4 regions of the Acidovorax sp. GW823-FHT02H02 genome follow, and region 3 is predicted to be linked to each of the others. Evidence: predicted binding sites of a transcription regulator. Region 3 holds the regulator's gene; each other region holds the start of a gene.
The links. The regulator sigma-54, encoded in region 3, starts transcription at its own class of promoters, with help from an activator protein. The targets are predictions, from matches to a motif close to TGGCANGNAANCTGCTTT.
Positions count from the first base shown of each region.

Region 1: AC1RDS_RS16370 (cistern family PEP-CTERM protein) is a predicted target of sigma-54. The motif match lies at 4,036-4,053, and genes of this name have one in related genera.
Region 2: AC1RDS_RS01135 (CmpA/NrtA family ABC transporter substrate-binding protein) is a predicted target of sigma-54. The motif match lies at 4,733-4,750, and genes of this name have one in related genera.
Region 4: AC1RDS_RS08825 (TorF family putative porin) is a predicted target of sigma-54. The motif match lies at 5,175-5,192, and genes of this name have one in related genera.

Region 1 is NZ_JBXAJH010000016.1:22,405-29,826, reverse strand. Features, by position in the region: gene AC1RDS_RS16380 (cell division protein FtsZ) at 1-62, opposite strand, end outside; gene smc (chromosome segregation protein SMC) at 215-3,739, opposite strand; gene AC1RDS_RS16370 (cistern family PEP-CTERM protein) at 4,096-4,758, shown strand; gene AC1RDS_RS16365 (bifunctional diguanylate cyclase/phosphodiesterase) at 5,288-7,422, opposite strand, start outside.
Region 2 is NZ_JBXAJH010000001.1:232,610-240,031, forward strand. Features, by position in the region: gene AC1RDS_RS01110 (isocitrate lyase/PEP mutase family protein) at 1-369, shown strand, start outside; gene AC1RDS_RS01115 (LysR family transcriptional regulator) at 360-1,256, opposite strand; gene msuE (FMN reductase) at 1,490-2,071, shown strand; gene AC1RDS_RS01125 (DUF1852 domain-containing protein) at 2,114-3,097, shown strand; gene AC1RDS_RS01130 (methionine synthase) at 3,217-4,242, shown strand; gene AC1RDS_RS01135 (CmpA/NrtA family ABC transporter substrate-binding protein) at 4,917-6,173, shown strand; gene ntrB (nitrate ABC transporter permease) at 6,200-7,135, shown strand; gene AC1RDS_RS01145 (ABC transporter ATP-binding protein) at 7,132-7,422, shown strand, end outside.
Region 3 is NZ_JBXAJH010000014.1:10,651-18,072, reverse strand. Features, by position in the region: gene AC1RDS_RS15065 (THUMP domain-containing class I SAM-dependent RNA methyltransferase) at 1-1,193, opposite strand, end outside; gene AC1RDS_RS15060 (acyl-CoA thioesterase) at 1,190-1,672, opposite strand; gene AC1RDS_RS15055 (RNA polymerase factor sigma-54) at 1,748-3,334, opposite strand; gene lptB (LPS export ABC transporter ATP-binding protein) at 3,447-4,214, opposite strand; gene lptA (lipopolysaccharide transport periplasmic protein LptA) at 4,226-4,873, opposite strand; gene AC1RDS_RS15040 (thiol:disulfide interchange protein DsbA/DsbL) at 4,971-5,627, opposite strand; gene AC1RDS_RS15035 (SPOR domain-containing protein) at 5,706-6,362, opposite strand; gene argS (arginine--tRNA ligase) at 6,375-7,422, opposite strand, start outside.
Region 4 is NZ_JBXAJH010000006.1:137,805-145,226, forward strand. Features, by position in the region: gene glcF (glycolate oxidase subunit GlcF) at 1-321, opposite strand, end outside; gene AC1RDS_RS08805 (YoaK family protein) at 355-1,140, opposite strand; gene glcE (glycolate oxidase subunit GlcE) at 1,208-2,329, opposite strand; gene amt (ammonium transporter) at 2,543-3,982, opposite strand; gene glnK (P-II family nitrogen regulator) at 4,025-4,363, opposite strand; gene AC1RDS_RS08825 (TorF family putative porin) at 4,405-5,136, opposite strand; partial or broken gene AC1RDS_RS08830 (magnesium chelatase domain-containing protein) at 5,349-5,561, shown strand; gene AC1RDS_RS08835 (ATP-binding protein) at 5,907-7,422, opposite strand, start outside.

The sequences.
Region 1 (7,422 bases), on a different contig from region 3:
GCCACGATCAGGGCCAGCACCAGACCGCCAATGATGGCCAGACTCAGTTGCAATGTGCTCATAGAAAATATTTTCGGCTATCCGTTGCGCTGCGCACACCCAGCTGCGCATGAAACTGGCGCAGCCCATGCCAGGGACGCCGAACAAGGCCCGCCCCGCAGTGAGGGCGTCGTCACCCTGGAGGGGCAAGGCGCGAAGCGACACAGGGGGTGCTTCATACATTCGCCATGGAGAGGGCGCTTTCCATGTCCACGGCCACGATGCGCGAGACGCCCTGCTCCTGCATGGTCACGCCGATCAGTTGCTCGGCCATTTCCATGGCGATCTTGTTGTGGCTGATGAACAGGAACTGGGTCTCGCGGCTCATGCTGGAGACCAGCTTGGCATAGCGTTCGGTGTTGGCGTCGTCCAGCGGCGCATCCACCTCGTCCAGCAGGCAGAACGGCGCGGGGTTGAGCTGGAAGATGGCAAACACCAGCGCAATCGCCGTCAGGGCCTTCTCGCCGCCCGACAGCAGGTGGATGGTCTGGTTCTTCTTGCCGGGTGGCTGCGCCATCACCTGCACGCCCGAATCGAGGATTTCGTCGCCGGTGATGATGAGCTTGGCCTGGCCGCCGCCGAACAGCTCGGGGAACATGCGGCCAAAGTGCGCATTCACGGTGTCGAAGGTGCCCGAGAGCAGCTGGCGCGTTTCGCCGTCGATCTTGCGGATTGCGTCTTCGAGCGTGTTCATGGCCTCGGTGAGGTCGGCCGTCTGCGCATCCAGGAACACCTTGCGTTCGCTGGCGAGTTTCAGCTCGTCGAGTGCCGCGAGGTTCACCGCGCCCAGGGCGGCGATCTCGCGGTGCAGGCGGTCGATTTCTCCTTGCAGGCCGCCCACGCGCACATTGCCGTCGGTGATCGACTGGGCCACGGCCTCCAGGTCGGCCTGGGCGTCCTGCAGCAGGGTGGTGTACTGCTCCAGGCCCAGGCGCGCTGCCTGTTCCTTGAGCTGGAATTCGGTGATGCGGGCGCGCAGCGGGTCGAGCGCGCGCTCCAGCTGCATGCGGCGCTCGTCGCTGGCGCGCAGCTTGGCCGTGAGGTCGTCGTATTCGCTGCGCTGGGCTGAGAGGGCTTTTTCGCGCTCCATCTTCATGTCGAGCGCCTGCTGCAGGCCGCCCTGAGCGGCGGCGTCGGACAGGCGGGCCAGCTCATCGCGCGCGCGCTGCTGCTCGTCGGCCAGGGCTGTGGCCTGCTGGGTCGCGGTTTCGATGGAACGGGACAGTTCGCCCCGGCGTGCCTCCACCGTGCGCTGCGAGAACGTGGCTTCTTGCGCCTGGCGCTCCAGCGTGCGCTGCTGCTCGCGGCAGGCGGTGAGCTTGCGCTCGGCCTCGATCACGCGGTCGCCCAGTTGCGCCTCGCGTTCCTGGCTGTCGGCCAGCTGCATGTCGAGTTCTTCAAAGCGCGCTTCGGCGGACACGCGGCGCTCCTGCAGGTCGGCCAGCTGAGCCTCGACCTCGGCCAGGTCACCGTCGATCTGCTGGCTGCGTGCGCGGGTCTGCTCGGCCAGTTGGGTCAGGCGCAGGGTTTCGACCTGCAGTTCGTGGGCGCGGCTCTGGGTTTCGGTGGCTTCGCGGCGGGCCGCCACCAGTCGCTGCGAGGCGTCGGCATACGCCGCCTCGGCGCGGACCAGGGCGGTGCGCGACTCCTCGGCGATCAATGCCTGGGCGCGCAGCTCCTTTTCAAGGTGCTCGATCTCCTGCGCGCGGGCCAGCATGCCGGATTGCTCGGAGTCCTGCGCGTAAAAGCTCACGCTGTGGGCGCTGACCGCATGGCCGGTGGGCACGAACACCATTTCGCCGGGTTGCAGCGTGGTGCGGCGGCTTAGGGCTTCGTCCAGCGTGGGGGCCGTGTAACAGCCCTGCAGCCAGTCGGTGAGCACGGCGCGCAGGCCCGCGTCGTTCAGGCGCAGCAGATCGGACAGGCGGGCGTGGGGTGAGGATGTCTCGGGGTGTCCCGCAGCGGGGGCGCTGTAGAAGGCCAGGCGCGCGGGCGGCGCGTCGTTGCCGCCGGAGCCCAGAAAACCGCGCACCATGTCCAGGCGCCCGACTTCCAGCGCGCCCAGGCGCTCGCGCAGCGCGGCTTCCAGCGCGTTTTCCCAGCCGGGTTCGATGTGGATGCGGCTCCACAGGCCTTGCAGGCCATCGAGCCCGTGCTTGGCGAGCCAGGGGCGCAGCTTGCCGTCGGTTTTGATCTTTTCCTGCAGCGCCTTGAGCGCCTCCATGCGCGCGGACAGGTCGGCCTGGCGGGCACTTTCGGTGTTCACGGCCTGCTGGCGCGCACGGCGGTCGTCGTCGAGCTGGGGCACGGACTCCTGCAGCTCGTGCAGGCGGGCCTCGGTGGTTTCGGCGATCTCCTGCGCTTCTTCGAGCTGTTCGCGCAGGTGGATCAGGCGGGCTTCGTCGGGCGCTGCCAGCGCATTGCGATCGGTGCGCAGGCGCTCGAAGCGGGCGTCGAGCTGGCGGCTTTGCTCGTCAAAGCTGCGCTGCTCGGCGGCCAGCACGCCAATCTGCTGCTGTACCTGCACCACGCTGCTGCGCTGCTCGGCCGTGCGGCTCTGGGCCTGGCGCAGGGCTTCTTCCAGGTCGGGCAGCTGCATGGCCTGCTCTTCGACCTGGGCGGCCAGCAGCTCGGCGCGTTCTTCGGCATCCACGCCGGCACCGGCGAGGTTTTCAAGCTCGATGTCGGCCTCTTCCTTGCGGGTTTGCCACTGGGCGACCTGCTCGGCCAGGGTGACGAGGCGCTGCTCCACGCGCTGGCGGCCTTCGACCACGTAGCGGATCTCGGCTTCGAGCTTGCCCACCTCGGCCGTGGCCTCGTACAACTTGCCCTGGGCCTGGTTGACCTGGTCGCCAGCGGCGTAATGCGCCTGGCGGATGGTTTCGAGGTCGGACTCCACGGCACGCAGGTCGGCCATGCGCGATTCGAGGTCGTTCACGGCCTGCAGGCCATCGAGGCGCACCTTGGTCTGGTCGGCTTCGGCGTCGGCACGCTTGAGGAACCACAGCTGGTGCTGCTTGAGCGTGGCATCGGCCTGCAGCGCGTTGTATCTGGCGGCCACCTCGGCCTGCTTTTCGAGCTTTTCGAGGTTGGCGTTGAGCTCGCGCAGGATGTCTTCGACCCGCGTGAGGTTTTCGCGCGTGTCGTGCAGGCGGTTCTCGGTCTCGCGGCGGCGCTCCTTGTATTTGGAGACGCCAGCGGCCTCTTCCAGGAACAGGCGCAGTTCCTCGGGGCGGCTTTCGATGATGCGGCTGATGGTGCCCTGGCCGATGATGGCGTAGGCGCGCGGCCCCAGGCCCGTGCCCAGGAACACGTCCTGCACGTCGCGGCGGCGCACGGGCTGGTTGTTGAGGTAATAGCTGCTGGTGCCGTCGCGCGTGAGCACGCGGCGCACGGCCACCTCGCCGTACTGGCCCCATTGGCCGCCCGCACGGTGGTCGGAGTTGTCGAACACCAGCTCGACGCTGGCGCGGCTGGCCTGCTTGCGCGTGGTGGTGCCGGAAAAGATCACGTCCTGCATGGACTCGCCACGCAACTCGCTGGCCTTGCTTTCACCCAGCACCCAGCGCACCGCATCCATGATGTTGGACTTGCCGCAGCCGTTCGGCCCCACCACGCCCACCAGCTGACCGGGCAGCATGAAATTGGTGGGTTCAGCGAACGACTTGAAGCCGGAGAGTTTGATGGAATTGAGACGCACGAATCACCTGTAACACCGTACCGCTGACAAAGCGCCAGGGCCGGTCGGCAGCCGCCGCCGGGCGCGCTGGCGTGCCGGGCGGTTCGAGGGGTGAATGTTAACTGAGGTGGTTGGCGTTGCCGCACTGTGGGGACAGGGTCATTGCCTGCGCAGACTGGGAATGCAGAGCAGCCCCGCGCGCCTGCCCATGGGCCCATGGGCTATCCAGCCCCTGTTTGTCGATTTTTTTTACACTTCATCCGATGACTTGTCAGATTGGGATACCAAGTGTTTGATTTTGTTGTCTATTTTCAATCTGGCACACATCATGCTTTCTGGAGGTGCGTCACTGCAAGCAAATCCAAAGGATGTCCTCCATGAAACTCCAGAAATTTCTTCACACCGTTGCCCTTTGCGGGGGATTGATGGGAATGGGCAGCAGCCATGCTGCGGCCATGATCTTCGACAGCGTGGCCGATACGGGTTCGATTCTGTATTCAGCGACCCAAGATGGCGCCACGCTTTCCGCAACGGTGAAATTCACGCTCAACTCTTTGACAGCAGCGCAAGCAATCTTTGACGTGGAGGTCTTGAACAACTCCTTCGGTCCGGGGACCAACCGGCTGATGTCGTTTGGCATCGACATCGTCAGCCCCACATTGAATTTCGCGTCGGCCAACGGAGGTTGGGATGCCACACGCAACACCAACTTCCCGTCTTTTCAAACCGTAGACCTTTGCATTTGGGACGGCAGCAGCTGTTCCGGCGGTGGTAACCAGGGCGTTGGTGAGGGGCAGAAGGATATCTTTGCGCTGACACTGGGAACCGCCGGAAACTTCCTCACGAATGGGGTTTCATTCACCAGCCCTTATGCCGCCAAGTTTCAAGACGCTGGAACCCAGGGCAGCTCCATTGAACTCGCCGGCTGCATCGTGGGTACGGCCCATTGCGATCCCACCCAAGTTCCCGAGCCGGCCTCGATCGCACTGATGGGTTTGGGCCTGCTGGGCGCCGCACTGGCCCGCCGCCGCAAGGCTTGAACGCACGGCGATGCCCGGGAATAGGCCGGATATCTTGCCTGCTCCCGTAAAAAAGCGCTCACCGAGCGCTTTTTTCATGGGCGCTTCCTGCCCGCGGGCCAATGACCGGTTCTCCATACCCTGTCAGGGCGGACTCACGAGCAAACCGGTCCTGTTTTTAAAGCGCCAATTCGGTCCTGGCGCTTAGAGCCTGATCACGATCTCGCAGGGGATCGCGTTGGAGCGCAATCGGGATGAGTGGATGCTTCGGGTGCGCCGCATGGGCTCGTGCCCATGCAAGCAGCCGGGGCGGCCTTGTCGCCCGATTTCGCTCCAACCCATCGGGCAGTGGTCTTTGCGGGCGGTCTGCGGCGTTGCGGCGCTTGTGGATAGCCGGGCTATCCACTGCACACCGCGCCTTGCATCCCATCCCGCAAAGACCGCTGCGCGACCCCTGGGAGATCGTGAACAGGCTCTTATAGAGAAAGCGCTGACAGCCATCAATTCTGATGAAAGCAGGATGAGAGCGGAGCAACGGATGCTGCTTCGCCTACGTCTGCGGCAGGTCCGGGCCATTGGTGTGCAGCACCAGCGCCTCGAACTCGGCCGCGGGCAGTGGTGGACTCAGCAAAAAGCCCTGCCAGGCGTGGCAATGGTTGCGGGCCAGGAACTCGCGCTGCGCTTCGGTCTCCACGCCCTCGGCGATCACGCGCAGGCCCAGGCTGGTGGCCAGCGCCACCACGGTGCGGGCGATGGCCGCGTCGTTGGGGTCGGTGAGCACGTCGCGCACAAAGCTCTGGTCGATCTTGAGCTGGTCGAGCGGCAGACGCTTGAGGTAAGCCAGCGACGAATAGCCGGTGCCAAAGTCGTCCAGCGAAAAACCCACGCCATAGGCCCTGAGCTGGCCCATTTTCTCGATGGTGTCTTCCACATCGTCGAGCAGCAGGCCTTCGGTCAGCTCCAGCTTGAGGAGATGCCCCTCGGCGCCCGTGCCGGCCAGCGCCGCCAGCACCTGCGGCACGAAATCGGCCTGATGGAACTGCCGTGGGCTTACATTGACGGCCAGAGACAGCGGAGCCAGACCCGGTTGCGCCGCCCACAATGCCAGCCGCTCGCAGGCGGTCTTGAGCACCCATTCGCCCAGCGGCAGGATCAGGCCCGACTCCTCGGCCAGCGGAATGAACTGGGCGGGCGAGATGAAACCGCCCTGCGGGTGGCGCCAGCGCAGCAGCGCCTCGGCACCGGTGATGCGGCCCTGCTCGGTCTGCGCCTGGTAATACAGCTCGAACTGGCCCTGGGCCAGACCGGCACGCAGGTCCTGCTCCATGGCCGCCCTTGCGCTCACGGCGGCCTGCATCTGCGGGTCGTAGAACCGCAGGGTGTCGCGACCCGCCGATTTGGCCTGGTACATGGCCAGGTCCGCCCGCTTGAGCAACTCGTACACGGTTTCGCGCATGCCGCTGAAAATGGTGATTCCCATGCTCAGCGAGCTATGGTGGACCTCACCGTGCAACGGGTAGGGCGCGCGCAGCGCCGCCAGAATTTTCTGGCCCGTTTCTTCGCTGCGCGCCGCCGCCTCTTCGGGGTTGCTGCCCAGGTCTTCCAGCACCACCACGAATTCATCGCCGCCCTGGCGCGCCACCGTATCGTCCTCGTGCACGCAGCCGAGCAGCCGCTGGGCCACCTGCTGCAGCAGCATGTCGCCGCGCTCGTGGCCCTGGGTTTCGTTGAGGGTCTTGAAATTGTCCAGGTCCAGCAGCAGCAGGGCACCACTGCGCCGGTGCCTGGCGCTGGCCGCCAGCGCCTGCTGCAGCCGATCCCTGAGCAGGCGGCGATTGGGCAGGCGCGTGAGCGGATCGTAAAAAGCGAGGTAGCGGATTTCCTCTTCGTCGGCCTTGCGCTGGCTGAGATCCACCAGGGTGAACAGGTGGCCACCGTCCACCATGGCACCGGCAATTTCCACGGTGCGCTGCTGGCCATCCTTGCAATGGATGGTGTACTCACCGGCGGCAATGGTGCCGTCGCCGGCAATCGCCTGGGTGCGCGCCGCAGTCCATTCGGCGCGGGCGCGCTCGCGGGATTGCCCGTCGGGGTACACCGCGGGCCACCAGTCCTGGCCCGTGGGCACGTCGTCCTCGGTGTAGCCGCAGATCTGCACGAACTGATCGTTGCGAAACACCATGCGCCCGTCCTGCTGCACCAGGCACACGCCCACGGGCAGCCGCTGCAGGATGCTGCGCAGGCGCAACTCGCTTTTGCGCAGGTGCTCTTCCATCTGCTTGCGCGCGGTGATGTCCTGCACCACGGCAATGTGAAAGCCAGGCTGCGCCCCGGGAGCCCACATGGGCGACACCGTCAGGTCCACCCACACGGCGTGGCCGTCGCGGTGGAAATAGCGCGTTTCCATGTGGTATTCGGAGATCTCGCCCGCTTTCAGGCGCTCCAGCAGGGCCAGATCCTCGGCCAGCTCGGCGGGGTGGCTGATGGTCTGAAAATCCATCCGGACCATCTGCTCCACCGAGTAACCCAGGATATCGCCGTATTTCTGGTTGACGCGAACGAACTGCCCGGTCTGCGTATCGACCTGCGCCATGCCCACGGCCGCCTGCCTGAATACGGCGCGAAAGCGCTCTTCGCTCTGGCGCCGGGCGTCGTCCGACACCCGCGCCCGCGCCAGGGCCAGCG
Region 2 (7,422 bases), on a different contig from region 3:
GCTGCCGTAGAGCGAGCGCAAAAATTTGCAGAGGCAGGCGCGGATATCCTTTTTGTAGAGGCCGTAACCAAGGCCGAGGAGGTACGTGCACTGCCCCAGCGCTTGGCCAAGCCGCAGCTGATGAACATGGTCATAGGCGGCAAGACCCCTATGTTCGGCGCCGAGGAGCTTGGCCGACTGGGCTACGGTATCGTGCTTTACGCCAACGCTGCGTTACAGGGCGCAGTGCATGGCATGCATAAGACGCTCACCACCCTAAGAGACGACAAGCAAGTACTTGAAAGCAGCGGCTTGGTCACATCGTTCACTGAGCGTCAACGCCTAGTCGGTAAGCCAGACTGGGACGAGCTAGAGAAACGCTACACCTGAGAATGAGATAGCGTTCTTGCCAGGAGCACGAAGGCTTGTACGTAATCGGTGTTCATGTCCAACTCGCGTACGCCAAGGTAGATCTGCTTGGCAATCCCTTGTGGTCCTAGACGCACAGGCTTCACGGGCATCTTGCACGCGTACTCTTCGACAAGCCAGCGTGGAAGCGCGGCGACGCCGCGCCCGCTGGCTACCATCTGCAACATGATGTCGGTGGTCTCGATGGTCTTATGCCGGCGTGGACTCACACCAGCAGGCGATAGAAACTGGGTGTAAACATCCAGCCGATCCGGCGAGACCGGGTAGGTAATTAAAACCTCACTTAGCAGATCACGGGGGGTGATATGCGGTGCGCTGGCCAAAGCATGGTCGCAGGCCACCACAAGCACTTGTTCGTAGTCGAACACGGGCTCGAAGTGCAATCCGGGCTTGAACAAGGGGTCAGGCGTGACCAGCATGTCAATCTCATAGCCGTAAAGCGCCCCCAGGCCGCCAAACTGAAACTTCTGCTTCACGTCCACGTCGACGTCGGGCCAGGCCGCCAAGTACGGCGACACCACTTTGAGCAGCCACTCGTAGCAAGGGTGGCATTCCATACCGATACGCAGCGTGCCGCGCTCGCCTTGCGCAAACTGGCGCAGGCGCTCTTCGGCCAAGTTCAACTGCGGCAGCACCCGGTTCGCCACCGCAAGCAGGTACTGGCCAGCCTGGGTTAAACGCAGGCTACGGCCTTCACGCAGCCAGATGTCAGTGCCCAGCTGCTGCTCAAGCTTTTTCATGCTGTGGCTCAGCGCCGACTGCGTGAGGCACAACACGTTAGCCGCCGCAGTCAAGGAGCCCTGTTTCTCGACCTCGGCCACGATGGCTAAATGTGCGCGCTCCAACATATATGAGAAATATTCATGAAATCGTGAGATAAAACCATTTTACTTCATGATCACTGATGTCTAGCATTCGCTTCCATTGTTCGTTGGCAGTTCAAAGGAAGCCCATGGCCGTCAAACAACTCACCGCATTCAGCGGACCGAACTTGCAGGCGCAGCACGATGGCAAAGCGACTTGACCTTGCGCACTCCATCAAGCCTCTAGGCACCAGAAATCAGTCGATACGAAAGACAGAATGAAACACACCACGCGCATAGTCGCCGTCTCCGGAGGGCTTCAACGTCCCTCTAAGGCAGCAACCTTGGCAGAACACCTGCTGGAGTTGATCGCACATGAAATGCCGTGTGAAAAGCACCTTATCGAGATGAGTCTGATCGCTCCCCAACTAGCCGGCGCGGTCCTGCGCTCCCAACTGCCTTGTACGGCAGAGCGTGCGCTTGTAGAAGTCGAGCAAGCAGACGTGGTCGTCGTAGTCACCCCGGTCTACCGCGGCGCCTACTCGGGATTGTTCAAGCACTTCTTCGACTTCATCGATCAGGATGCATTGATCGACAAACCAGTGCTACTAGCAGCCACCGGTGGTAGTGAGCGCCATGCCCTGGTGATCGACCATCAATTGCGCCCGTTGTTCAGCTTTTTCCAGACGCGCACGATGCCGCTAGGTGTTTACGCAACCGACAAGGACTTTGCGGAAGGCCGCCTACGCAACGGGGCCTTGCTCGAACGGGCCAGGCTCGCGGTCGAGCGGGCAATGCCGTTGGTGACATTGGCGCGCCACGCCTTGCCCCGCCTGACCATTGAAGCGCACGTGGCCTGATTCACGACTTGGCCAACCTAACAACTTCCAGACGCAATCGCCATGAACGAAGAACTCCGCTTTGAACTCAAGAGCATCCTTTTCGATGAAAACTACATCCCATCAGACAGCACGCGCATCACCACCAACTTTGCCAACCTGGCACGGGGAAAGAGTCGCCAGCAGAATTTGCGCAACACGCTGAGGATGATCAACAACCGTTTTAATGAGCTAGCGCATTGGGACAATGCGACAGGAGATCGCTACTCTGTCGAACTGGAGATCATCTCCGTAGAGATGAGCATGGCTTCCAGCATTAGCAATGCTTCATTTCCGTTGATTGAAGTGCTGAAAACCAGCATTCTCGACAAGAAGACGGGAAAACGCATCGATGGGATCGTTGGGAACAACTTTTCTTCCTACGTCCGCGATTACGACTTCAGCATCCTGCTTCCCGGCTACAACGCTGATCGGGCGCAATTCGGTGTTCCTGAAGGTTTTGGTGAATTGCATGGAAAGCTGTTCAAACAGTTTGTCAGTTCGGTCACTTACAAAGCGCACTTAGGCAAGCCACCTGTCATCTGCATCAGTGTATCGACCAGCAAACGTTACCAGCGGAATGGAAATCAGCACCCGGTACTGGGCGTTGAGTATCAACAGAGCGAACTTTCAGCGACCGACCGGTACTTTGAAAAAATGGGTATGCAAGTTCGCTTCTTCATGCCTCCAAACAGCGTCGCGCCGTTAGCGTTCTACTTTTACGGCGATCTTCTGGACGACTACACGAATCTTGAGCTGATCGGCACCATCAGCACCATGGAAACCTTTCAGAAGATTTATCGGCCCGAGATCTACAACGCCAACTCTGCCGCCGGTAACTTCTATCAGCCGAGCCTCACCAACCAGGACTACTCGTCGACGCAAATCGTCTACGACCGTGAAGAGCGCAGTCAACTTGCGGTCCAGCAAGGCAAGTTTGCTGAGGAGCACTTCATCAAGCCGTACGGTTCTGTCCTGCATCGATGGACTGCCAGCTCTGCGAGCTGACCGCTCTTTCGGTTGATTCTTCATGCTTTGTTTCCCAAGAAAAACCATGGATTGGCTGTTCTCGCTAAACCGGTTGACTCACCTATGTCTGTCCATTTTTTTGTCAGAAGGAATTTTTGATGTTTGAAACTTCGATCGCCGGTAGTTTGCCGAAACCGGCCTGGCTCGCAGAAACCCACAAACTTTGGCCTCAGTGGAGGGCCGAAGGCAATGCGTTGCTCCAAGCCAAAGCCGATGCGACCCTGCTTTGGATCAAAGCCCAGGAGGACGCGGGTCTGGATATCGTGTGCGACGGTGAGCAATCGCGCCAGCATTTCGTGCACGGCTTCCTCGAACAAGTCGAAGGCATCGACTTCGACAACAAAGTGAAGATGGGCATACGCGATAACCGGTACGACGCTATGGTGCCGCAGGTGGTGGCTGCCCTGCGATTGAAGGGCCGTGTGCATGCCTTCGAAGCTCAACTCGCGCGTGCTCATACCAAAAAGAAGCTGAAATTCACGCTACCTGGTCCGATGACCATCGTAGACACGGTCGCCGACCGTTTCTATGGTGACAAAGTGAAGTTGGCTTTTGCATTTGCCGAGTTGCTCAACCAAGAAGCTCTCGCGCTGCAAGCCGACGGAGTAGACATCATCCAATTCGATGAACCTGCCTTCAACGTTTACATGAAGGATGCAGCCGACTGGGGCGTGAAGGCGCTTGAAAGAGCGGCGCAGGGGCTGACGTGTACAACGGCGGTACACATCTGCTACGGCTACGGCATCAAGGCCAACACTGACTGGAAGAGCACACTGGGCGAGAAATGGCGCCAGTATGAGACGGTGTTTCCTGCGCTCGCCCGCAGCAGCATTGATCAGGTGAGCTTGGAATGTATCCACTCTCATGTACCTCCCGACCTCATGGCACTGCTACCAGGTAAGGACGTACTGGTCGGTGTGATCGATGTGGCGAGCGATGAAGTAGAAACACCCGAAGAAGTGGCTGACACTATCGGCCGAGCCCTGCAGTTCGTGCCCAAGGAGAGACTTTTCCCGTGTACGAACTGTGGCTTGGCTCCGATGGATCGGGACGTGGCCTGGCGAAAGCTGCAGGCGCTTGCTGCAGGCACCCGGCTCGCCAGGGAACGGATTACTGCGAGCTAATTCTCTGTCAGCTAAGCTGCCTTTCTGCTCCGCAAAGGGCAGTCTTTGACAGAGCCGAAAAGTCGTTCTCATGTGCGTGAAAGGCTGCGCCTTGACGATTCACTCCCCAGTACTGCGGAAGAGCTTCACGGTCACCCGAGACATCTTGTGGGAGTCGAAGACTGCGACAAGGGCGGAGATCAATAGCATGGAGGTTCACTTCGTCCAGACGCTGCGGGCCAACGATCCTGAAGTCGGCTACAACCGCTGGCCTACGTTCACGCCGCGAACTGGGACTGTGGATTGAGTGCATAGAGCTGCGTCAGAAACCGATCAGTCACGAACGGCAGATCGTGACCGTTTTCAGCCCTCAGCTCCCCGCGCCCTGATGGTGCGCCGCACAACACCGGTGCACTGCCGCCCCCGGTCTCTTTCAGCAACAAAACCTGTAGCACCCGTAAATACTTCGTAGTACGCTCATCATTCAATAGCAAAAATCACTTCTACTAGCTGGCACAGGGCTTGCAATGCATCATGCAAGACCTTCACAGGTCTGCAATGGCGGCTCTGCCCAACGGCGGGCGGATGCGGCCAGAAACCGGACAAAGGCGTCCCCACCCGCGCACAGCTGCATGACGCAGCCAGGCGCGGCGTGAGGACGCCTTTTTTGTTTGTCACGTCACAAGGGAAGCACCATGACCGATCTGCTCAAAACCCGCCTCAACCGCCGCACCGTGCTGCAGGCCGCCACCGTGGGCGCCGTGGGGGTGAGCCCCGCGCTGCGCGCCCTGGTCCACGCCCAAGGCTCGGATGCACCCGAGAAGAAAGAGGTCAAGATCGGCTTCATTCCGCTGACCGACTGCGCCAGCGTGGTGATGGCCTCGGTGCTGGGCTTCGACAAGAAGTACGGCGTGACCATCATCCCCACCAAGGAGGCGAGCTGGGCCGGTGTGCGCGACAAGCTGGTGAACGGCGAGCTGGACTTTGCCCATGTGCTCTATGGCCTGGTATACGGCGTGCACCTGGGCACGGCGGGCCCCAAGAAGGACATGGCGGTGCTCATGTCCCTCAACCACAACGGCCAGGCGATCACGCTGTCCAGGGCCTTGGCCGACAAGGGCGCGGTGGACGGCCCCTCGCTCTCAGCGCTGATGGCCCGGGAGAAGCGCGAGTACACCTTTGCCGGCACCTTCCCCACGGGCACACACGCCATGTGGATGCACTACTGGCTGGCGGCGGCAGGCATCAACCCGGTGTCGGGTGCCAAGCTCATCACCGTGCCGCCGCCGCAGATGGTGGCCAACATGCGCGTGGGCAACATGGACGGCTTTTGCGTGGGCGAGCCCTGGAACCACCGCGCCATCATGGACGGCATCGGCATCACGGCCAACACCACGCAGGACATCTGGCGCGACCACCCCGAGAAGGTGCTGGGCACCACGGCAGAGTTTGTGAAGAAGTACCCCAACACCACGCGCGCCGTGATGATGGCGGTGCTGGAAGCCAGCCGGTGGATCGATGCAAGCCTGTCGAACAAGATGAAGATGGCCGAAACCATTGCCGGCAAGGCTTACGTGAACACCAGCGTGGACGCGATCAACCAGCGCATCCTGGGCCGCTACAGCAACGGCGTGGGTGGCGGCCAGGGCAAGACCTGGGACGACCCGAACCACATGAAGTTCTTCAACGACGGCGCGGTGAACTTCCCCTACCTGTCGGACGGCATGTGGTTCCTCACGCAGCACAAGCGCTGGGGCCTGCTCAAGAGCCACCCCGATTACCTGGCCGTGGCCAAGCAGGTGAACCAGGTGGACCTGTACAGATCGGTCGCCAGCGCCATGAAGGTCAATGTGCCCAAGGACGTGTTGCGCACGAGCAAGCTGATCGACGGCGTGGTGTGGGACGGCAAAGACCCCGCCAGGTATGCCGACGGCTTCAAGATCAAGGCCTGAGCAGGCCTGAACAACCGGAGATCACCATGGTCAGTGCCGTTTTTCATGCCCCGCGGGAGTCCGCGCCAGAAGCTACCAAAACAATAGCAAATAGCGTTTTATCTACGGGCGCCAAAACCCCCAAAACCTCTCAGCCCACCAACCCGCCAACGCCCAAGCCCGCGCGCGACTGGGCCGCCCTCTCGCGCAGCTTCTGGCTGACGGTGCTGCCGCCCGTGCTGGGCCTGGGGCTGCTGGTGGGGCTGTGGGCGCTGGTGTCGGCCAGCACGGGCCGCAGCATCCCCACGCCGCACGAAACCTGGCTGCAGGCGCTGGAAGTGTTCAGCAACCCGTTCTACCGCAACGGCCCCAACGACCAGGGCGTGGGCTGGAACGTGCTGGCCTCGCTGCAGCGCGTAGCGGTGGGCTTCGGGCTGGCGGCGCTGGTGGGCATTCCGGCGGGCTTTGTCATCGGGCGTTTTGCCTTCCTGTCGCGCATGTTCAACCCGCTGATCAGCCTGCTGCGGCCGGTGTCGCCGCTGGCCTGGCTGCCGATCGGTCTGCTGGTGTTCAAGGGGGCCAACCCGGCCGCCATCTGGACCATCTTCATCTGCTCGATCTGGCCCATGGTCATCAACACCGCCGTGGGCGTGCAGCGCGTGCCGCAGGACTACATGAACGTGGCCCGCGTGCTCAACCTGAGCGAGTGGAAGATCGCCACCAAGATCCTGTTCCCCGCCGTGCTGCCCTACATGCTGACGGGCGTGCGCCTGGCCGTGGGCACTGCGTGGCTGGTGATCGTGGCCGCCGAGATGCTGACGGGCGGCGTGGGCATCGGTTTCTGGGTGTGGGACGAGTGGAACAACCTCAACGTCAAGAACATCATCATTGCCATCTTCGTGATCGGCATCGTCGGGCTGCTGCTGGAGATGGCGCTCATCAAGCTGGCCACGGCCTTCACGTTCGAAGAGGTGAAATCATGAACGCATCGCTGACCACCAAGTTCATCGAGATCCAGGGCGTAGCGCAGACCTTCAAGACCGCCAAGGGCCTGTTTCCGGCGCTGCGCGATATCCACCTGACGATTGCCAAGGGCGAGTTCGTGGCGCTCATCGGGCATTCGGGCTGCGGCAAATCCACGCTGCTCAACCTGATCGCCGGCCTGACCACGCCCACCCACGGCGCGCTGCTGTGCGCCAACAAGGAAATCAGCGGCCCCGGGCCCGAGCGCGCCGTGGTGTTCCAGAACCACTCGCTGCTGCCCTGGCTG
Region 3 (7,422 bases):
GGGCCGTTCCACATCGGCACGCGGCGCGATTCCTTCAGGCGCATCTTGCCGGGCAGTTTGAGGTCGGGTGTGAGCATCCAGGCCTGCCAGCCGGCGTAGTTCTTCTTCCAGTGCGCGGCGAGCTGGCTGAAGAACTCGCCACCATCGTCGGTGTGCGCCTCTTCGCGGCCCACGGCCAGGCCCTGGGCGCGGTCGGCCGCGCGCTCACTGGCGTTGCGGCCCGCCGTGCCGGCGGCAGCGATGCGCTCGCCGTAGGGCGGGTTCAGCAGCATCACGCCGGGCTGCTCGCAGGGCGGCATGCGCTGCAGGGCATCGCCACCGCGCAGCTGCACGGCATCGGCCACGCCGGCGCGCTCGGCATTGCGCTGGGCAAAATCGACCATGCGGAAGGCGACATCACTGCCAAAAATGGGCACGGCGCTTTTCTGTATGGCGCCTTCAGCCTCGTTTTTGATAGCAGTCCAGACATGGGCCTGGAACGGCAGCAGTTTCTCGAACGCAAAGCGGCGCAGCATGCCGGCCGGGATGCGGCAGGCGATCTGCGCGGCCTCGACCACGATGGTGCCGCTGCCGCAGCAGGGGTCGTACAGGGGCTGGGGGTTGTCGCCCAGCGGGTCCCAGCCGCTGGCGGCGATCATGGCGGCGGCCAGGGTTTCCTTCAGCGGGGCGTCGCCCTTGTCCTCGCGCCAGCCGCGCTTGAACAGCGGCTCGCCCGAGGTGTCGATGTAGATCGTGGCCTCGTCGGTGGTCAGGTGCAGGTGGATGCGCACGTCGGGCCACTGCGTATTCACGTCGGGCCGCACGCCGCTCTTGTGGCGGAAGCGGTCGGCCACGGCATCCTTGACCTTGAGGCCCGCAAAATTGAGGCTTTGCAGCGGGCTGTGCTGCGCCGTCACCTCGACCTTGAAGGTCTGGCGCGTGGTGAACCAGATCTCCCAGGCCACGTCGCTGGCCATGCCATAGAGGTCGTTCTCGGAACGGTAGGGCCGGTGCGCCAGCTGTACCAGCACACGCTGGGCCAGGCGGCTGTGCAGGTTGAGCAGCAGCGCATGGCGCCACGAGGCGCGCAGCAGCACACCTCCCCGGCCCACCAGCAGGTCTTGCCCGGTGAGGCCGGTGATGGCGTGCACCTCGTCGGCCAGGTAGCCCTCGACGCCAGCGGCGCAAGGGAGAAAAAGTTGGAGGTGGTTCATGTCGATGGGGAGGATACGCGCTCGGGCACGGCGGGGGAACCGGGCTCACCCGCGCGGGCCAGCAGCAGCTGGCGGATGGAGTCCGGGATGGGGGCGACCTTGCGGCTGGCCTTGCCGATGAAGACAATGCCGATCTTGCCGCGCGCCACTTCGCGGCCCGAGGTGGTCTCGGTCATGCAGAACACCAGGTCGAAGCCGTAGCGGTTGAAGTCCGCCGGCGCCATCTCCACCCGCATGGTTTCGCCATGGAAACCTTCGGACTTGTACTGCGCCACGATATCGCCCACCACGATGGACAGGCCACCCACATCCGCCTCGGGGTAGCCCAAGGACTGAAAAAAGCGCACCCGCGCTTCGGACACCAGGGTGAGCAACTGCGCGTTGTCCAGGTGACCGCCCTGGTTGACGTGGCTGATGTAGATCTGCAGCTCGGTGGCAAAGCCGAAATGCGCGGGAAGGTCGAAGACGATGCGGGCCATGGCGTGGAAAGCGGGGTGATGGGTGAAAAAACAGCCAACAGGGCACGCTGCGGCAGGCGCGCGCGCCCACAAAGGCTACAGCGCCTTGCGCAGATTGGCCGGCGCGATCTTGAGCGCCTCGCGGTACTTGGCCACGGTGCGGCGCGCGCACTCGATGCCCTGCTCCTTGAGCATTTCGGCGATCTGGCTGTCGGACAGCGGCTTGGCGGGGCTTTCGGCCGCCACGAACTGCTTGATCAGCGCGCGCACCGCCGTGCTCGATGCGTTGCCGCCGGTTTCGGTGCCCAGGCCGGAGCCAAAGAAGTATTTGAGCTCGTAGGTGCCGATCGGCGTCGCCATGTACTTGGCGGTGGTCACGCGGCTGATGGTGGACTCGTGCAGCCCCAGCTCGTCGGCGATGTCGCGCAGCACCAGCGGGCGCATGGCCAGCTCGCCATGGGTGAAGAAGTTCTTTTGCCGTTCCACGATGGCACGCGAGACGCGCAGTATGGTGTCGAAGCGCTGCTGGATGTTCTTGATGAACCAGCGCGCCTCCTGCAGGCGCTGCTGCATGCCCTGGTGGCCCTCGCCACCCTTGTGGCCGCGCAGGGCGCCGGCGTAGATGTCGTGCACGCGCAGGCGCGGCATGACGTCGGGGTTGAGCTGCACGATGAAGTTCTGCTGGCCCCCGCCATTGGCGCGCCCGGATTTGCGCACGATGACGTCGGGCACGATGATGTTGCGCTCCACATCGGCAAAGCGGCGGCCGGGGCGCGGCTCCAGGCGGGCGATCAGCGCCATGGCGGCACGCGTGCGCTCTTCGCCATCGCCGCACAGCTGCGTCAGGCGCCGGATGTCGCGGCGGGCCAGCATCTCCAGCGGCTGCTGGCAGATGCGCAGCGCGGTCTGCACGGTATCGGGGTCGATCTCGCTGTCTTCGTCGGCGGCCAGGGCCTTGAGCTGCAAGGTCAGGCACTCGGCCAGGCCGCGCGCGCCCACGCCCACAGGCTCCAGGCTTTGCAGCAGGTGCTGGGCCACCGTGAAGCGGTGCACCAGTTCTTCGATCTGCTCCAGGTCGTCGGGCCCGGCCAGGCCGATGGCGAGCTCTTCGAGCGGCTCTTCGAGGTAGCCGTCATCGTTGAGCGATTCGATGAGAAAGCGCAGCGCGGCGCGGTCGAGCTCGGACAGGCGCAGCGCCAGCGCCTGGCGGTGCAGGAAGGCCGTCAGTGATTCCTGCGAGCGGGCCAGTTCGGTGGCGTCGGCCTCGTCGCCTTCGGCGTCGTTGCGGTTGCGGGCGGGCGCATCGCCGCCCCACTCGGCGTCATTGGGCGCCATTTCCACCGTGCCGTCGCCGCTCCAGTCGGGCTCGTCCGCACCGGCGCTGGCCGTTTCAGCATCATTTGGGTTTTCAGCGCTTGTGTTGCCTGCGCTGGCAGCCCCTGAAAAAAGAGCGTCGTCCGCGCTGTAGTCGTCGGCCTGTGCGGGCGTGTCGGCGGCTTCCAGGCCAAACTCCTCGCGCGGCGCTTCATCGGCCGTGCGCTCCAGAAAGGGGTTCTCGTCGAGCATCTGCTCGACTTCCTGCGACAGCTCCAGCGTCGACAGCTGCAACAACCGGATCGATTGCTGCAACTGCGGCGTGAGCGACAGGTGCTGCGAAACGCGCAGCGAAAGGCCGGGCTTCATGCCACTGCCAACGCAAGGGCACCAATCAGCCCGTCGCCCGGCCGCCCGAAGGCGGGCCGGTGCCCCTGGGGGGGCAGCGACCACACGAAATGAGGAAGCGTGGGGGCCATGCTCACATCCGGAAGTGTTCGCCGAGATAGACGCGACGCACCTCGGCGTTGTCAACGATTTCGGACGGCGTGCCCTGGGCCAGGACATGGCCGTCGCTGATGATGAAGGCGTGGTCGCAGATGCCCAGCGTTTCGCGCACGTTGTGGTCGGTGATCAGCACACCGATGCCGCGCGCCTTCAGGAAACCGATGATGCGCTGGATCTCGATGACGGCAATCGGGTCGATGCCGGCGAAGGGCTCGTCGAGCAGGATGAAGCGCGGCTGGGTGGCCAGCGCGCGGGCGATCTCGACCCGGCGGCGCTCGCCGCCCGACAGGGCCAGGGCCGGCGAATCGCGCAGATGGTCCACGCGCAACTCCTGCAGCAAGGCTGTGAGGCGTGCTTCGATCTCCTTCCGGGCGAGCGGTTTGCCGTCGTCGCCCCGCTGCAGCTCCAGCACGGCGCGCACGTTTTCCTCGACGTTCAGCTTGCGAAAGATCGACGCCTCTTGCGGCAGATAGGACAGCCCCAGACGCGAGCGCCGGTGGATGGGCATGTCCGCAACCGAGTGGCCATCGATGCGGATGTCACCGCCATCGCAGCGCACCAGGCCCACGATCATGTAGAACGAAGTGGTCTTGCCCGCGCCATTGGGACCGAGCAAGCCCACCACCTCGCCCTTTTGCACGACCAGCGACACATCCTTGACGACCTTGCGGCTGCCATAGGACTTTTCGAGGTGCGCAACTTCCAGGCGGCTGCCCGCCTGGGTGTCAGGGCTTGTGTTCACGGTCGCTGCACTCACTTGCTTGCGCCGCCGAGGGTGTTGCTGGGGCGCAGCACCGGCCCGCTGGCAGCAGGGGCTGGGGTAGCGGCAGGAGGTTGCTCCTTGGGCGACAGCACGGCGCGCACGCGCCCGCCGGGGGCGGGTGCATCCCCCGCTGTGCTGGCGGGCGATTTCTTTTGCCCATCGACAGTGAACACATCGGTGAGGTTGTTGTAGACGATGACGGCGCCCGAGACCTCATCGGTCACCACCGATTCCCGGTAGCGGCGCATTTCGGCACGGGTGATGAAGCGCACATTGTCAGCACGGCCGTCGTATTCGATGACCTCGCCCTCCCCTTCGATGAACTCGTCCGGGGCGCCGGCCAAGCTGTCGCGTTTTTGCCGGAAGAACGCGCGCTTGCCGGGCTCTGCCGTCACCACGCCGTACTGGTAGCCATCGGCATCCTGGCGTACATCCAGTTGTGCACCGCGCAGCACGATGGTGCCCTTGGTCATGACCACCCGGCCCGTGAACACGCTGGTCTGCTTGAGCTCATCGTGGCGCAGCGCATCGGACTCGATGTTCATGGGCTTGTTGCGATCAGCCTTTTCGGCATGGCCCACGCCAGGGGCACAAGCCAGGGCCGAGAGCAGCAGGATCGGGAGGTATCTTTTTTTCATGAGGCACAAATCTTGCCTTCATTGTAGCCACGCACAGCGCCAGCGCCCATGAAAAAGCCCGCAAACGCGGGCCTCTCGCACGGTGGCGAATGCGGCATCAGCCCTTGCGCGCCACGCCCGCCAGATACTCCACCACCTGCAGCACGGTCTGCATGCTGCCGGCCATGGTGCCATCGGTATAGAACCGGCCGGCCACGCCCATCGAAGGAACGCCTTCCACGCCATAACCCTCCTGCAGCGCCGAGGCGCGGCGCACCTGGCTGGACACCGTGAAGGAGGTGTAGACCTCCTTGAACTTGGCGGCATCCACACCCTGCTGGGCCACCCAGGCGAAGATGTCCTCGTCCTTGGCCAGCTTGAGTTTTTCGACGTGAATGGCGCGGAACACCTTGGCGTGCAAGGTGTCGAGCTTGCCCATGCCTTCGAGCGTGAAATACAGCTTTTGCTGGGGTACGAAGCTGGCATTGAAAGCCACGGGAATGCGGCGGATGCTCAGATCCTTGGGGGCTGCCTTGACCCAGGCATCGAGCGCCGGCTCAAAGGAGTTGCAGTGCGGGCAGCTGTACCAGAAGAACTCGATCACATCGACCTTGCCGGCGGGGGCATCCGGCGTCAGGGGCTTGGCGAGCCTGGTGTAGTCCTTGCCCTCCTTGAACTGGCGCGCCTGCGCCATGGCTGGCGTGGCCAGCGGCAGGGTCAGGGCGGAAGCGGCAACCACCGAAGCGGTGGACAGGGAAAACTCGCGGCGTTTCATGACGTGGACACTCCTTGTTCTGGTCTGGGGGTGTGAGAACGCCCCCACGAAAAAGTTCAGACGATGGCGATGGACATCCTAGCGCTGGACACGCACCATCGCGGACTCGACGCCGGCGCCTTCCAGCTTTTCCTTCAGCTGCTCGGCGTCGTCGCGCTTGGCAAACGGCCCCACGCGCACGCGGTACATGGTGCGGCCATTCTGTTCGCGCTCGCTCACGCGGGCTTCCCAGCCCAGCATGGCCAGTTTGGCGCGCTGCGCATCGGCCCCCGACTGGGTAGGGAACGCCCCGGCCTGCACGAAATAGTCAAACGGATCGACCGCCGCCGACTTGGCCTTGGCCAGGTCGCCCAGCGGGTCCGCCGAGGCGGCAGGCTTGGCGTCAGCTTTCGTGGCGGACTTGGCCTCGGCCGTTGCAGGCTTGCTGGCCGGTGTGCGCGCAGCGGTGGCCTCAGCGGCCGGGGCCGTGCCGTTGGCACTGGCCGACGCGGCTGCGGCTGCGGCCGGAGCAGGCGGGCGCGCGGGGTTTTTGCCGTAGAGCGGCGAGTTCGGGTCCCAGTTCTTGTTCTTCTGTGCCTCGGCGGCATCCTGGTCCACGCCGCGCAGGCCGCCCTTGTTCAGGAAAGGCACAGGCACCTTGGTCACATACACGGCCACGGCCAGCGCGGCACCCAGGCCCACGACGACCCCGACGATGAACCCGATGATGGTGCCACCCGTCTGTTTTTTCTTCATGGTAGTAACTGCTTACATTCTGGCTGGAGCCGATACGCCCAGCACGGCCAGGCCATTGTGCAACACCTGCGCGGTGGCGGCGACGAGGGCCAGGCGCGCCTTCTTCACGGCCTCGTCGTCCACCAGGATGCGCTCGGCATCGTAATAGCTGTGGTAGCTGGCGGCCAGGTCGCGCAGGTAGAAGGTCACGTCGTGCGGCGCCTCGCCCTCGGCAGCGGCCGTGAGCATCTCGGGGTACTTGGCCAGCTGCAGCATCAGCGCCTGGGCCTGCGGGCCTTCCAGCGCCGACAAGTCCACATCCTTGAGCGCAGCCACATCACCACCGCCCGCCTCCTGCCAGGCGCGCAGCACCGAGCAGATGCGCGCATGCGCGTACTGCACGTAGTACACCGGGTTGTCGTTGTTCTGCGCCACGGCCAGGTCCACATCGAAGGTGTACTCGGTGTCTGGCTTGCGGCTGAGCAGGAAGAAACGCACGGCGTCCTTGCTGGTCCACTCGATCAGGTCGCGCAGCGTGACGTAGCTGCCCGCGCGCTTGCTGATCTTGACCTCCTCGCCGCCCTTGACCACGCGCACCATGGTGTGCAGCACATAGTCGGGGTAGCCCTGGGGAATGCCGACATCGGCCGCCTGCAGGCCGGCGCGCACGCGGGCGATGGTGCCGTGGTGGTCCGTGCCCTGGATGTTGACGACCTTGGTAAAGCCGCGCTCCCACTTGGCGATGTGGTAGGCCACGTCGGGCACGAAGTAGGTGAAGGTGCCGTCCTGCTTGCGCATGACGCGGTCCTTGTCGTCGCCGTAGTCGGTGCTCTTGAGCCACAGCGCGCCGTCCTGCTCGTAGGTCTTGCCGTTGGCGACGAGCTTGTTCACCGTGGCCTCGACGCGGCCGCTGGTGTACAGGCTCGATTCGAGGTAATACTCGTCGAAGTGCAGGGCGAAAGCCTGCAGGTCCTTGTCCTGCTCGTTGCGCAGGTAGGCCACGGCGAACTGGCGGATGTTGTCGTAGTCCTCCACATCACCGTTGGCGGTGAACTCGCGGTCATCGGCCTTCACGGTGGCC
Region 4 (7,422 bases), on a different contig from region 3:
GGCCACTTTTTCATCGACGATCTTGCGGCCGATGTCGATCAGGTGGCCATACTGCACGCCGCTGGGGCAGGTGCTTTCGCAGTTGCGGCAGGTCAGGCACCGGTCCAGGTGCATCTGCGTCTTGCGCGTGGGGGCCTCGCCTTCGAGCACCTGCTTGATGAGGTAGATGCGGCCGCGCGGGCCGTCGAGCTCGTCGCCCAGCAGCTGGTAGGTGGGGCAGGTGGCCGTGCAGAAACCGCAGTGCACGCATTTGCGCAGGATGGCTTCGGCCTCCAGGCCATCGGGGCGCGCGCGGTATTCAGGGGTCAGTTGGGTTTGCATGGGGTGCAGCCTGGACGGGTCAACAAGATCACTTCAAGGAATGGGGGGCAGCCGGGCGGGCCCGGCCTTGCGCAGCGGATGGCGCAGGCGCGCGCGGTCGGCCCACAGCGGGGGCAGCGACAGGACCAGCAGCACCAGCGCCAGCGGCACCACAAAGACAAAGCCCACATGCTTGAAGCCGGCCGCCCCGGCAATGCCGCCCACGAGAAACACCGACGCCAGCCCCGCGAACAGCCGCAGCCGTGCCTGGTTGGCGCGCACCTGGTTTTCGAGCGCGGTGCCGGTGCGGTTCCAGTACAGCATCTTGCCCAGCTCGATGCCCAGGTCGGTCACCACGCCCGTCATGTGGGTGGTGCGGATCTGGGACGAGGACATCTTGGTCACGGTGGCGTTCTGCAGCCCCATGATGAAGGACAGCAGCAGCACCGTCATGGGCACGGCAAAAGGTGTGCGCCAGTCGAGCGTGATGGCGCCCACCAGCCCGAACACGAGCATGAGCAGCGCCACCAGCAACAGCGGCAGCGCATAGCTGCTGTGCAGTTTGCGCTGCAGCGCCCAGTTCACCATCACCGCCGTGGTGGCCGCCCCGCTGATGAAGGCCAGCAAGGCCCCCAGGGCGCTGAGCACCAGCACCATGTTGCCCAACACGAGGTTGTCGGCCAGCATCGACAGAAAACCCGTCATGTGCGAGGTGTACAGGTGGACCACCAGAAAACCACCTGCATTCACCGCCCCGGCATTGAAGGCCAGCAACAGACCGAGCACGCGGTTGCTGGTGCCCGTGCGGTGGTGGCCGGTGAGATGACGCAGGCGGCGCATGTTCAGCCTGCGGCGCCCTGGTGCGGCTTCGCTTGCCCGATGTCGCTGGCCACCATGTGCGCGCCCCTCACCACTGCGGCGCCATGCGACCGGGGTTGAAGATGCCGGCCGGGTCGAAGCTGTGCTTGAGGCGCGCATGGATCTGTGCCAGCGCCGAAGATTCCAGATCCAATGGGCCGGCAACGCTTGATTGCTCTGCGCCATCAGCCATGAATAACGCAGCACTTCCACCCACAGCCCGGGCGGCTTGGCGCAACGCATCGCCCTTCGCCAGCGGCGCCTGCACCCAGCGCAGGGCGCCATGCCATTCGATCAGCGGCGAAGCCCCCTCGGGCAGCGCCAGCACGGGGGCCGTGGCGGGCACAGACAGGCGCCACAGCGCCTGCCCAGGCTGGGCCTGGCGGGCGGAAAACCAGGGCAGCGTCTGCTCGCGGCAGGCCTGCCAGTCGGGCGCCACGGTGGCGTTGTCGAGCCGCGTACCGCCCATGCTGCGGCAGGCCGCATCCACCGCCGCCACCGCGCCACGCAGGCGCACAAACAGCGTGCCCACGCCCGCGTCCTCTACCCAGCAGCTGGCGTTGAGCGGCAGGGGCAGGCCGCCCCAGGCGTGCAGCCGGCGCAGGGCATCGGCCTGGCTGCATTCAAAGCGCAGCGTGGCCTCGGCGGGCGCCACGGGCAGCACCTTGAGGCTCACCTCGGTGAGCAGGCCCAGCGTGCCCCAGGCGCCCGCCATGAGGCGCGAAACGTCGTAGCCCGCCACATTCTTCATGACCTGCCCGCCGAAGGTGAGCAGCTCGGCGCGGCCGTTGAGCAGCACCACACCCAGCAGATAATCGCGCACGGCGCCCACGCTGGCGCGGGCAGGGCCGCTGAGGCCAGCGGCCACCATGCCGCCCACGGTGGCACCCGGTCCGAAATGGGGGGGCTCGAAGGGCAGGCACTGGCCTTTTTCGGCCAGCACGGCCTCCAGCTCGGACAAGGGCGTGCCCGCGCGCGCCGTGACGACCAGCTCGCTGGGCTCATAGCCCACGATGCCGGTGAATGCACGGGTATCGAGCACCTCGCCGCGCAGCGCAAGGCCATGAAAGTCCTTGGTGCCCCCACCCCGGATGCGCAGGGGGGTTTGCGCGGCGGCGGCGGCGCGGACACGGTCAACCAGCTGGCGAAGGGCGAATTCCATGGCCTGCATGGTAGCGGCACTGTTCCTGGGTATGCCGGCCTGGGCATGTGAATTTTTTGAACAGGGACCGTGCATTCCACCCGCGCCCCACGCAGGTCACAGCGCACACCAGGGCCTTGCCCCCAGAAAAAAGGCCCGCCGAAAGGGCGGGCCAAGACCTGGAGGTTTCTCCCTCCATCAGCAAGCGCTGCGGTGCCACCAGACACCGCAGCGCGGGAGCGATCAGCGGTTGTAGGCTGTTTCGCCGTGCGAAGTGATGTCCAGCCCTTCGCGTTCGGCTTCCTCGGATACCCGCAGACCCACGAGCAGATCGGCGATCTTGTAAGCGATGAACGAGACCACGCCCGACCACACGATGGTGAGCAGCACGCTCTTGGTCTGGATCCACACCTGGGCACCCATGGCAAAGGTATCGGGAGCGAGGCCACCTGTGCCGCCCAGGTTCTGCGAGGCAAACACACCGGTCAGGATGGCACCGAGGATGCCGCCCACGCCGTGCACGCCGAACACGTCGAACGCATCGTCGGCGCCCAGCATCTTCTTGAGGCCACCCACGCCCCACAGGCAGATGACGCCAGCAATCAGGCCCATCACGATGGAACCCATGGGACCCACGAAACCGGCGGCCGGCGTGACGGCCACCAGACCCGCCACCGCACCCGAGGCAGCACCCAGCATGGAGGCCTTGCCCTTGTGCAGGGCTTCACCGGCCAGCCAGGACAGCGTGGCAGCGCCCGTGGCCAGGATGGTGTTGATGAAGGCCAGGCCGGCTGCGCCGTTGGCGGCGCCGGCCGAGCCGGCGTTGAAACCGAACCAGCCCACCCACAGCAGCGAGGCGCCCACCATGGTCAGCGTCAGGCTGTGGGGCGTGAGCGCTTCGCGGCCGAAACCGATGCGCTTGCCCACCATGTAGGCACCCACCAGGCCGGCGATACCGGCATTGATGTGCACCACGGTGCCGCCAGCAAAGTCAAGCGCGCCGTCCTTGCCCAGCAGGCCGCCGCCCCACACCATGTGGGCCATGGGGATGTAGCTGAAGGTGAACCACAGCACGGCGAAGATCAGCACGGCAGCAAACTTGATGCGCTCGGCGAACGAACCCACGATCAGCGCCACGGTGATGGCGGCAAAGGTGGACTGGAAGGCCACGAACACGTATTCGGGAATCGTCGGCAGCAGACCCGACAGCGTGTCTGGCGCGATGCCCTTGAGGAAGAGCTTGTCGAAGCCACCGAAGAACTGGCCCTCGCCGGCAAAGGTCAGGCTGTAGCCATAGACGGCCCACAGCACGGTGATCAGCGCAAAGATCACGAACACCTGCACCAGTACCGACAGCATGTTCTTGGAGCGTGCCAGGCCGCCGTAGAACAGGGCCAGGCCCGGGATGACCATCAGGATCACGAGCAGGGTGGAGGTGAGCATCCACGCGGTGTCGCCCGAATCGAGCTTGGGCGCGGGTGCTGCAGGGGCGGCCTCGGCAGTGGCGGCTGCGGGTGCTGCGGCGGCATCGGCCGGCGCAGCCACGGGGGCGGCGGGCGCCGCGGCTTCTGCCGCCGGAGCGGCAGCGGTGGTTTCAGCCGGGGCGGGCGCCTGGGCCAGGGACATCGATCCTGCGGACAGCAGGCCCAGTCCCAGGATGAAGGAGGCAAGCAGTTTTTTCATGGCATGTTCTCTCTGTGGAATGCAGCGGGCCCTGGGGCGCGCTTAAAGGGCTTCCTTGCCGGTTTCGCCGGTGCGGATGCGCACCACCTGCTCCAGATGGCTGACGAAAATCTTGCCGTCACCAATCTTGCCGGTGCGCGCCGCGCCTTCGATGGCTTCGATCACGCGGTCCACCAGCTCGTCGGCCACGGCGGCCTCGATCTTGACCTTGGGCAGAAAGTCGACCACGTACTCCGCGCCGCGGTACAGCTCGGTATGGCCCTTCTGGCGCCCGAAGCCCTTGACCTCGGTCACCGTGATGCCTTGCACCCCGATGTCGGAAAGGGCTTCGCGCACTTCGTCGAGCTTGAAGGGTTTGATGATGGCTGTCACCATTTTCATTTGGGGTTCCTCCGATGGGGCGCCTGCGCGCCCACTGTGAATTACAGGGTTTTGGTGAGCGTGGCGATCACGCGGGCTTTGTTGACGGAACCGAAATAGTCTTTCTTGTTGGCGCCCACGATGGCGGCGCCCAGGGTCAGACCGTCGCCGAAGTCGTAGGCGCCACCGAATTGATAATCCATGTAGCTGGGCACGCCGCTGTCCCGGATGTCGCCGGAAAAGCGGGTAAAGCCCACCGCTGCCTTCAGCGTCACCTTGGGCATCACTTCCTGGGCCACCGCGACGTTCAGGTAGCCGGTGTTGCGCCCCCGCAGGCCCGAGCCGGACTTGGCGCCCGCCCAGCCGAAATAGTCCTTGGACACGGTGTGCGAGTACTTGGCCGTGAGCGGGCCATAGGTGGCAGCGCCATAAAGTTCGGTGGTGTTGCCGCTGGTGTTGCCGGGATACAGATAGCTCAGGGCACCCACATCCAGGTCCACCTCGCCGGCCTTGAATTTGTAGCCACCGTACAGGTCGGATTCCAGGGAATTGCCGGGCAGCCAGTTCACGCTGGAGTTCCAGTTGCCGACATACCAGCCGGTGTCACCAAAGGCATAGTCGAAACCGCCCTGCAACGCGGGCTTGAAGGCGCTGACCTTGCCGGTGTCCTGGTCCTGCCCCCGGAACTTGTAGTTGCTGGTCATGCTGACATTGCCGGTGAGCTGGGCACTGGCCAGCAACGGCAGGGCTGCAGCACAGGCAACGGTCAGAAGCTTGATGGATGCGCGGATCATGGTTCCTCCGGTGTAATGAAGAGTGGGGACAGTTGTGCAAAGCACGGTCCGTGCCATGTTGCGGATCTCCATGGCGACAAGGTCCGCACCCACGGCGTGCATTCGCCCTTACATTGGCAGTGGCGCCGCACCGTTGCACCCCCTTGGTGCGCAACGCCGCCAGCAGACAACAACCCTCCACCCACCGCACCCATCTGGGGAGAAAACCGTTCATGAGTCTTGCATTGGTGCAAAGTCGCGCGCTCCTGGGGCTGGAAGCGCCCTCCGTCACCGTCGAGGTGCATCTGGCCAACGGGCTTCCCAGCTTCACCCTGGTCGGCCTGGCCGATCTGGAAGTGAAGGAAGCGCGCGAGCGGGTGCGCTCGGCACTGCAGAACGCAGGGCTGGAGTTCCCCCACAACAAGCGCATCAAATGTAGTCAAGCACTTTTTGCACGGAATGGGCGAGGTACGGCACGTTCGCGTGCGCTCATCTTGACGGGTTGTCCACGGCGCTTGGTTGTGGACAACGCGCTGGGCCGTCCACCAGCCCGGAAGCGTGTTGTCCACAACTGCGAAGCACGCGGTGGGCAACTTCTTCAACGCACCTTTTAATGGACCGGTTTTGAAGCCGCATCAAAGCTGTGCGGGCGGCACCATCAGAGAGACTTGCCTACTTGATGTTGCCCGATCGAAGTGTTTCTACGCAGGGGTATTTCAACTCAGAAACGGTTAAATCGATCTTGCCGGCGTCTCACTTGTGCAAAGAATTGCATCTTCGCGCTTCAATGGTCATGAATTTTCTTCAAAGCAAGTGGAGAGCCAGACTAACTGCGGCATTACATCGCGGAATTGATCTGTTGTAAGAGATTTGGCATGCGCGTCTGCGCGGAACCTGTTGCTCAAATCCATTGCCTGCTGAAACCTCTGCTTATCCTCATTGAACATAAACTTAAAACGATCCCAGTGCGTAACGGTAAGATCTTTAAGATTAAGAAAATAGAATTCCTTAGTGAAAATCTGATCGTAATCAAGCTTCCTCGCGGCATCTGCCTGGCTTGACTTCCGCATCGCGGAAATAACCTCGTCCTTGGCCTTTTCCTTGCCGAATGCCACCTTGAAAGCGGAGCGTAGATAGTCACGGAAACGAAACTCGAACTGATTTCTTTCACGGCTGAGCAAAGCCCAGCGCTCTTCGACGGTGTCCGGGCAAAGCAAGTCCCTAGCATTTTTTCTCACCGCTGCTTCAACGGCGGCGATTCTGAAAGTGTAGGTGTCGTTCAGTTTTTCGATCAAACCGTAGCCGAGCAAGTGTGATACATCACGAGGCGAGCTTTCGGCGTAGATCCGGAAACGCTCTTGATCGCCTGCCGCGAGGACGCGGAGCATTTCGAACTCGCGCTGATAGCGTTCGGTCAAAACCTCCAGGATCATGGCGATGTAATTGCGGGTGTGCTCGAATAATTCTGTTTTGTGAGCCTGATAAAACGCACGGGTGGTGTGCACGCGGCGCGGTACGTTTGGAGCGGCTTGCAAGTCCCAAAGTCTGCTGCAAGCCTGACGAATGAGAAATGGATGACCACCGAAATCGTCGGTGAGGTAATGAAAATTGGTCTCATCGAACGTCACGCCCATATAAGCCCCAATGTGCTCGAGCATGCCCTTGACCTCCTGCCAGCTGAAGAAGCCGAGGTAGTGCGGTGCAACGTAACCGAATAAGGGATTGTCCGCACCATCGGCGGAATGTGGGGCCTCGATGATGTGAGCGTTGGTGCCGCCAAGGATGAAGCTGAAAAGATTCTGGTTTTGTTGGTACACAGATCTAATCGCCTGCCAAAACGGAATGGATTCTTTGCCAGAACACCAAGCCTCGCTAGTGGACACGTCAAAGCACAGGTTCTGTATTTCATCAAAGATTGCCAGTACAGGCTTGGTCGTCTTGTACTTCGCCATGCGAAGATCTTCGGCGAAGCAGGTTGTGGCGTCTGCTTCGGTGTAGTCGGCCTCAAGGTGTCCGCCCTTCAGCGTATTCACAGCGAAGATCGCTTCTTTAACTCTGTACAGTGCCTTATTCCACGTCGCGCGGTGGTATCGCGCGTCATTGCCGTCGATGAGTGCAACGGCAACGCCTGTCGCTTTCAAGTGGCGCACCACGGCCCAAAGCACGGACGTTTTGCCGATTCGACGCAACCCGAATACCGTACTATTCTCGTTGCTCTGGTAATGACCAACCAGACGTTGAATTTCTGTCGTGCGGCCGAAAAAGAACCGTTCGCTTTTAAGAGCGGAAGACATCGCAAAAAGGTCT